DNA from 2 places in the Pseudomonas sp. 86_A genome. Region 1 is predicted to be linked to the other one. Evidence: riboswitches for the same ligand, from Rfam matches in the RefSeq annotation. Region 1 holds a riboswitch; the other holds the start of a gene.
What was found. Region 1 has a riboswitch for manganese ahead of mntP (manganese efflux pump MntP). Riboswitches for the same ligand answer to the same signal wherever they lie in the genome.
Positions count from the first base shown of each region.

Region 1 (4,152 bases):
GGATGAAGCGGGCGTGATCGTGCAAGCCGCCAAACAAGTGTTGGCGAGCGTCCTCCCCGGCAAAAAATAATCCGAGCAGGCGCTGCTGCAGGCTGCGATCTTTTAAAAGGATCGCAGCCTGCCGCCATTGACTAGTTACCACGCAAAAAAAAGGAACGCCCGGCGCTCTCCATGGGCCTCAAGCAAAAGCCCCCTCAAGCCGCGAGCGATCACCCGATGAGCAAAACCGTCAGCGCCCACGACCTGCACATCAGCCTTGATCCAGTGAGCGAGGAGGGGTTGTTCAAATGGCTGCTCGCCAGTTTTCTGATGGGCAAGCGTATTCAGGCCGGCATTGCCGCCGAGGCCTATCGAGTGATTGCCGAGCGGCATCAGCGCGACACGCCGCGCAAACTCGCGAACTGCACGCATCGGCAATTGGTCGGCATGCTCGGCGAGGCGCATTACGTGCGTTACGACGAAACCACAGCCACGCGTCTGTTGGCGCTGGCGGCGCGGCTCAATGACGAATACGCCGGCAAGGTCGGCAACATCGTCAAGGCCAGCTCCGATCGTGGCGAGTTCGAACAGCGCCTGAAGGCTTTCGACGGGATTGGTCCGAAGACCGTGGAGATTTTCATGCGTGAAGCGGCGAAGGTGCTTTTTTGATGTTCATTGGTTGCGCAGGCTGGAGTCTGGGGCGTGAGTATTGGCCGCAGTTTCCGGCCGAGGGCACGCATCTGCAGCGTTATGCGGCGCGATTCAATGGTGTGGAAATCAACAGCTCGTTTTATCGCCCGCATCGTCGTCAGACTTATGCGCGCTGGGCGGAATCTGTGCCGCCAGGCTTTCGTTTTTCGGTGAAGGTGCCGAAGCGGATCACCCATGAATTGCGTCTGCAAAACTGTGATCAGGCGCTTGATGAGTTTCTGGAGCAGTGCGGCGGCCTGGGTGATCGACTGGGGTGTTTGCTGGTGCAACTTGCGCCGTCGCTGGCATTCGAGCCGGCAAGCGCTGAGGCATTTTTCGTCGCGTTGCGCCAGCGATTCGACGGTGACGTGGTGGTTGAGCCACGGCACGCATCGTGGGTTACCGCGCAGCCCCTGTTGCAGGCGTATCGGATTGCCCAGGCGGTGGTCGATCCGTCGCGGATCAGCACCGATGGCTCGGCGCAGGACTGGGCGGGGCTGGGTTATTGGCGACTGCACGGTTCGCCGCGGATCTACCACAGCGCCTACGATGAGCGTTATCTGCAAGCGCTGGCACAGCAGCTGAAAGTCGCGGCAGCACAAGGCGCCGTGACTTGGTGCATCTTCGACAACACTGCCAGTGGTGCCGCGCTGGGTAACGCGTTGGCACTGACAGCGTTGATTGCAGGTTGAATCAGACCGACAAGTGCTCGTAGAGGATGGTCGCGCCGACGATCATCAACACCACGCCACCGACAATTTCCGCGCGCTTGCCGACGACCGCGCCGAGCACCCGGCCGAGCATCACGCCGAGGGTCACCATGGTCATGGTCGCCAGGCCGATGGCCGCTGCCGCCACCCAGATATTGACGTCGACGAACGCCAGGCCGACGCCCACCGCGAGTGCGTCGATGCTGGTGGCAAACGCGGTGACCGCGAGAATCAGGAACGAATGTTGACCGGGTTTTTCCTCTTCCTCGTCTTCGTGTTTGAGGCCGTTGTAGATCATGTGCAGGCCGAGGATGACCAGCAGGGTGAAGGCGATCCAGTGGTCCCATTCGGCGACCCAACGGGTGGCGGCCTGGCCGATCAGCCAGCCGATGATCGGGGTGATGGCTTCGATTACGCCGAAAATCAGACCGGTGCGCAAGGCTTCGGTCAGACGCGGTTTGTGCAGGCTGGAGCCTTTGCCGATGGCCGCGGCGAACGCGTCCGTGGACATGGCCAGGGCGAGGAATATGAGGGAAACAGGATTCACGGGGGCACACTTCCAGTCGGGCTATGAGTCAACGACACAACCACACGCCCGACTTTAGGCATGGATGTGTCGTCGGTCTCACCAACCAAAAGGTGTTCGCACCACGGCATGTTGCCGAGAATGTTGATACGAACGCTTCCGAGGAACTCGGAAACAGGCTACTCCCCAACGAGGCTGCGGATCTTATGGGGGCCAACATGAAAATTTTGTCAAAAGCGCCGAGGCCATCGAAAAAGAGCAAATCTCTGTGGCGAGGGAGCTTGCTCCCGCCGGGTCGCGCAGCGGCCCTTTTTTTGCCGAACAGCAGAAGCCCTGCTGCGCAGTCCAGCGGGAGCAAGCTCCCTCGCCACAGCGAATCTGACCTGAGAGAGCAGCGCTAAGCCAAGGGGGCCTCATTGATCCGCAACTGCGCGCACAATCCACCCTGCGGCCGGTTGTACAGCTGCAGCGTGCTGCCGATCTTGCTGACGATCATCTGCACGATCGCCAGCCCCAGCCCGGCGCCATTGCCATGGCCGTGGCTGTAGAAACGCTCGAACAACCGCGCGTACTCCAATTCGTTGATCCCGGGCCCGGCGTCCTCGACGCTGATGTACACCGCGCCGCCGGCCTGCGGTTGCACCTGAACCCGCACCTCGCTGCCGGGCGGGGCGAAGTTCAGCGCATTGGTCACCAGGTTTTGCAGGGCGATGGCGAGGGCCACCGGATCGGTTTCGACCGGGCAGTGGTGGTCGCTGTCGAGGATCAGTTCGACGTCTTTTTCCAGGGCCAGCGGCGCCAGTTCGGCGAGTTCTTCGCGGACCAGTTCGGTCAGGTCCACGGCGCTGGTTTCGGGATGCGCCAGGCGCGGTTCGATCCGCGCCATGGTCAGCAACTGACTGGCGATGCGCGTCGCCCGATCCACTGCGCTGACCAGAAACTCCAGGGCTTCTTCGCGCTGTTGCGGGGTCGCGGCCAGTTGTGCGTTTTGCGCGTGGATCCGCAGGATCGCCAGCGGCGTGCGCAGCTCATGGGCCGCATCGGCGATGAAGCGGCGTTCCCGGGCCAGCAGGTTGTCGATCTGCTGCAACAGACGATTGAGCGCGGTTTGCATCGGCTCCAGATCATGCGGCAGGGGGCTGAGGTGCAGCGGTTTCAGGGTTTCGGTGTCACGTCCGCGAATGCTCTGCGCCATCGCGCGCAACGGCTGCAGGCCCCAGCCGATGTTCAGCCAGATCAGCGCGGCCAGCAGCGGTACGCCGATCAGGCTCGGCCACAGGGTGTGGCCGACGATGCGCTCGATCAGGTCCTGGCGGATATCGTCGCGCTCGCCGACCCAGATCAACAGCCCTTGTTGCGGGTCCTTGAGCAGGAACGCGCACCAGTCGCGGCCATTTTCCATCAGGTCATGCGAGCCGAGAGTGGTTGGCGGTGCGGCGAGCTCCGGTGCTTCGGCCGAGCGCACCAGCAACTGCCCGTCGCTGCGCCAGACCTGAAAGGTCAGACGAGTTTCGTAAGGGTGCGCGGCCTCGCCATCACCGACCCGGCTCATGGCTGCATCGAACGCCTGATAGAGCCGGGTCCAGTCGTTGTCGCCCGGCGCACGCTGGGCCAGCACGCCTTGCAGCAGACGGGCACTTTGCGCCAGTTGGGCATCGTAGACTTCTTCGATTTCGTGGTGGCTGTCGCGCAGCACCAGCCAACTGATCAGGACGTCGCCGATCAATACCAAAATCAGCACCGGCACCAGAATTCGCGCACGAATGGAAATCATGGCTTGAGCTCCAGCACATAACCGACACCGCGCACGGTGCGGATCAACTCGGTCGAAAGCTTTTTGCGCAGGTTGTGGATCAGCACTTCGAGGGTGTTGCTCTCGACCCGTTCCTGCCAGCCATACAGCGCCCGGGACAGGCGTTCGCGGGTGACGACCTTGCCGGGACGGGCCAGCAGTTGGTGCAGCAGTTGATATTCCATGGGGGTGACCACCACGTCGTTGCCGTGCCAGCTGACTTGTTGCGTGACCGGGTCGAGACACACCCCGGCATGCTCCAGCACCGGTTGCGCACGGCCCTGGCTGCGGCGCAGCAAGGCGCGGATGCGGGCTTTCAATTCATCGACGTCAAACGGTTTGATCAGGTAGTCGTCGGCCCCTGCGTCCAGCCCGGCGATGCGTTCGGCGGTGCCGTCGCGGGCGGTGAGGATCAGCACCGGCAGATCCTGTTGTTCGCCGCGCAGGCGTTGCAG
Region 1 covers NZ_JAFGYS010000001.1:101,203-105,354, reverse strand. Annotated here, with positions in the region: gene J5M57_RS00450 (thiamine pyrophosphate-requiring protein) at 1-70, shown strand, start outside; gene J5M57_RS00445 (DNA methylase) at 217-648, shown strand; gene J5M57_RS00440 (DUF72 domain-containing protein) at 648-1,361, shown strand; gene mntP (manganese efflux pump MntP) at 1,363-1,926, opposite strand; yybP-ykoY riboswitch at 1,933-2,105, opposite strand; gene J5M57_RS00430 (ATP-binding protein) at 2,303-3,679, opposite strand; gene J5M57_RS00425 (response regulator) at 3,676-4,152, opposite strand, start outside.

Region 2 (4,152 bases), on a different contig from region 1:
GATGTTTTCGCTGTCCTTGGCCAAGGTCTGTACCACTTCCACGGCCTTGCCGATTTCCACCGCCAGCACGCCGATCGAATTCGACGTGTCCCGCACAATCTGCATGCCCTGGCCGGCGGCCTGATCCGCGTGACTGGCGGCTTGCGCCGCCTGGGTGGCGTTGCGCGCCACGTCTTGCGCGGTCGCGGTCATCTCCTGCACCGCGGTGGCGACCTGATCGATCTCGGCCATCTGTTTCTGAATGCCGATGTTGGTGCGAATGGCGATGTCGGCGGTGTGTTCGGAGGAGTCGCTGACACTCTGCACTGACGTCACCACCTGCGTGATCATCGCCTGCAACTTGGCGAGGAAGGTGTTGAAGCCCTTGGCAATCGAACCCAGTTCATCACTGCGATCACTGCTCAGACGACGGGTCAGATCGCCTTCACCTTTGGCGATGTCATCAAGCATGGCGACCATTTGTTTGAGCGGTCGGGCGATACCGTGACCCACCAGCCAGATCACCAGCAGACCGATGGCGGCGATGATCAGACCGACCATGGCCATGCCGAAGGTGTCGGATTTGCGCTGGGCGTCGAGGTCGCCCTGGAGTTTCTGCAGATCGGCCATCACCGCGTTGAGCGGCAGTTGCAGCATCAGCGTCCAGCGCGCGTCGGTCTGGCCGATGCCGAACGGCAGGTACAGTTCGATGCGGCCCTTGTCCTTGTTGACGGAATAAGTGACTTCGCCGCGCTTGAGGTTGGCCAGGTTGGCGATTTGCTCGGCGTCGAGAATGTCGCTGACCTTCTCACCGAATTTGCTTGGGTCCTTGGTGTAGGCAACGATCCGGCCATTGCCGCCGATCAGGGCCATTTGCCCGGCGCCGCTGTAGAGTTTCTGGTTGGCGCCCAGGAGCATTTCCTGGATGAAGTTCACCGACAGGTCGGCGCCGACGATGCCTTGGAAGGTGCCATTGAGCATGATCGGCTCAATGAATGAAGCGAGCATGACGACCTTGTCGCCGACCTTGTAGGGCGCCGGGTCGATCACGCAGGATTTCTTGCTCTCTTTCGAGCACAGGTAGTACTCGCTGGCGCGCACGCCGGTGGACAGGACTTTCTGGTCGTCGACGTCCACCAGTTTATCCAGGCCGAGGGTGCCGTCGTCATTGCGGAACCACCACGGCAGGAAGCGCCCGTTGGCCGAGTCGATGCCGACCACGCTGGTGCCGACGTAGGCGGCGTCGTTGTGATCAAGGGCGTTTTTTTCCCAGCCGATGTAAGTGCCGAGAATCTTCGGGTTCTTTTCGACGTTCTCTTTGATCAGGCTGATCAGTTGTTCGCGGCTGACGGTCAGGCGCGGCTGGCCATCGGTGCCCGGCGTGCCGAGCAGGGCGTTGACCCGCACCAGGCCGCCGGCAATCAGCAGCGGCGCTTCGAGTTCGCGCTGGATCTGGCTGACCTGAGTCTGCGCCAAGGAGGTCAGGCGTTGTTCGATGACTTGCTCGAACTGCGCCTGAGTGCGCTGTTGCACCATCTCTTGGGTGCGGGCGCCGGAAAACAGCGCGTACAGCACCAGCGCGGCGACCACGCTGAGGACGATGGCGCCGGCCAGGGCGGCGACGGAAAACTGGATCGACTTGAACTTCATGGGAGCTCCGCACGCAAGAGGACGTCTGCGCTGTTGTATCGGCAGCGGGCATTGCGCCATGAGTGCCGAGCGGAACAAAGAGCGGGGCATGTCGCAAATGGATCGGTGCGCGACGCAGTGGTGGCGGGTCTGCCGGGCGCTGTGAATTTTTTACGACAGCAGAAGTGGGAAACATCCGAAAGACACTGCAACACGTCTGTTGTATCTGGCGCCGATACAATTACCCGCCTAGGATACGCGGCATGTTTTCAGGGAGCTTTTGAATGAACAAGACATTGGTTGTAAGTGCACTGAGCGCAGCGCTGTTGCTGGCCGGTTGTCAGTCGGTCAACACCACCAGCGGCGGAGCCGTAGGGGTGGAGCGCAAGCAGTACATGTTCAGCATGCTGTCCTCGCAAGAGGTCGACCAGATGTATGCCCAGTCCTATCAGAAGACCGTTGGCGAGGCGTCGAGCAAAGGCGTACTGGACAAGACCAGCCCGGAGGCCAAGCGGGTTCAGGCCATTGCCAACCGCCTGATCGCCCAGGCGCCGAATTTCCGCCCCGATGCCGCCCAATGGCAGTGGGAGGTCAACCTGATCAAGAGCGATGAGCTAAACGCCAACTGCGGCCCTGGCGGCAAGATCATTTTCTACACCGGGCTGATCGACAGCCTGAAGCTGACCGACGATGAGATCGCCGCGGTGATGGGCCATGAAATCGCCCATGCCCTGCGCGAGCACGGTCGTGAAGCGATGTCCAAAGCCTACGGGATTGAAATGGCCAAGCAGGGTGCCGGTGCGTTGCTCGGTCTGGGTCAGGACAGCCTGGCGCTGGCCGACACCGTGGCCAACTACGGCATGACCTTGCCCAACAGCCGTGCCAACGAAAACGAAGCCGACTTGATCGGCCTCGAACTGGCCGCCCGCGCCGGGTACAACCCGAATGCGGCGATCACCTTGTGGAACAAGATGAGCAAGGCCTCGGAAGGCGCACCGCCGGAATTCATGAGCACTCACCCGGCGTCGTCCAGCCGGATCGCCTCGTTGCAGGCAGCGATTCCGAAAGTGATGCCGCTTTACGAAAAAGCCCCGAAGTCCTGATAGATAGTCGGGGCAAAAGGGGCCTTGTTTTTGTGGCGAGGGAGCAAGCTCCCTCGCCACAATGATGTGCAAGGCTCAGGCGCAGGGGTTAAACCCAGCCACTGCTCTGCATCGCCTTGTACACCGCAACGATCGCCAGAATCAGGAATGCCGAAGCCGCCAGGCGACGGATCAGCGTCAGCGGCAGTTTCTCCGCGGCAAAGTTACCCGCCAGGACCACCGGCACGTTGGCAATCAACATGCCCGCCGTGGTGCCAATGATCACCAGCCACAACTCAGGGTATTGCGCCGCCAGCATCACGGTGGCGATCTGGGTCTTGTCACCGATTTCCGCGAGGAAGAACGCAATCAGCGTGGTCAGGAACGGGCCGAACTTGCGTGCGGTGCTGGCTTCATCGTCGTCCATCTTGTCCGGGACCAACGTCCACAGCGCAGTGGCGGTGAAGCTTGCGGCAAGAATCCAGTGCAGCACCGAATCGGAGAAGAAGCTGCCGAACCAGGCGCCGACCGCACCGGCTGCCGCGTGGTTGGCCAGGGTCGCGGCGACGATACCGGCAATGATCGGCCAGGGTTTGCGAAAGCGAGCGGCGAGAATCAGCGCGAGCAGTTGCGTCTTGTCGCCGATTTCGGCCAAGGCAACGATTGCGGTGGGAACGAGTAACGAGTCCAGCATCAGGATTTTCCTAAGGGGCGGGTCGACACGGCTATGACACGTACAGCCTTCCCGCCCCGGGTAAGGTGTGCGTGTCATAGGTCTTGTCAAACCCTGCGATCCGTCTGGTGCGGACGCTTGGGTCGCATACGCCATGATCTGAGGATCAAGTATGTTGACGTATGCCGGACGAGCTTGGCGCTCGTGGGAGACTACTCCCCTAGGACGGAGCGGATTCTGCCTAGGCAGAATCCATTCGGCAAGTGCTAATTTTCAGCCGCGCTTGGCCCGGTAAATCCGGAAACCATTGCCTTCGGCCTTGATCGCACACACGCCCAAGTGCTCTTCGATCAGCGGTTGATACTTCAGGAAGCTGTTCGCCACCAGCCGCAGTTCGCCGCCGTTTTTCAGATGTTTGGCTGCTTTTCGCAGCAAGTTCTCGGTGGCGAAATAATCGGTGTGCACCCCGACATGGAACGGCGGGTTGCTCAGAATCGCGTTCAAACCCATCGGCGCGGCGTCGATACCGTCACCGGTGATCACTTCGGCTTCCAGTCCGTTGGCCGCCAACGTCAGGCGACTGCTGGCGGCAGCAAAGGCATCGACGTCGAGCAAGGTCACTTGATTGTGCGGATAACGCCGTTTGACCGCCGCCCCCAGCACGCCCGCGCCACAGCCGAAATCGAGCAGATGGCCGCTCGGCAGTTTGTCCAGATGCTCCAGCAGCAGGGCGCTGCCGCGATCCAGGCGACCATGGCTGAACACACCCGGCAGGCTGATGACTTTCAA
Region 2 covers NZ_JAFGYS010000010.1:212,676-216,827, reverse strand. Annotated here, with positions in the region: gene J5M57_RS17125 (methyl-accepting chemotaxis protein) at 1-1,629, opposite strand, end outside; gene J5M57_RS17120 (M48 family metallopeptidase) at 1,893-2,711, shown strand; gene J5M57_RS17115 (TMEM165/GDT1 family protein) at 2,800-3,384, opposite strand; yybP-ykoY riboswitch at 3,474-3,596, opposite strand; gene J5M57_RS17110 (class I SAM-dependent methyltransferase) at 3,637-4,152, opposite strand, start outside.
Region 2: another riboswitch for manganese. It lies ahead of J5M57_RS17115 (TMEM165/GDT1 family protein); the one in region 1 lies ahead of mntP (manganese efflux pump MntP).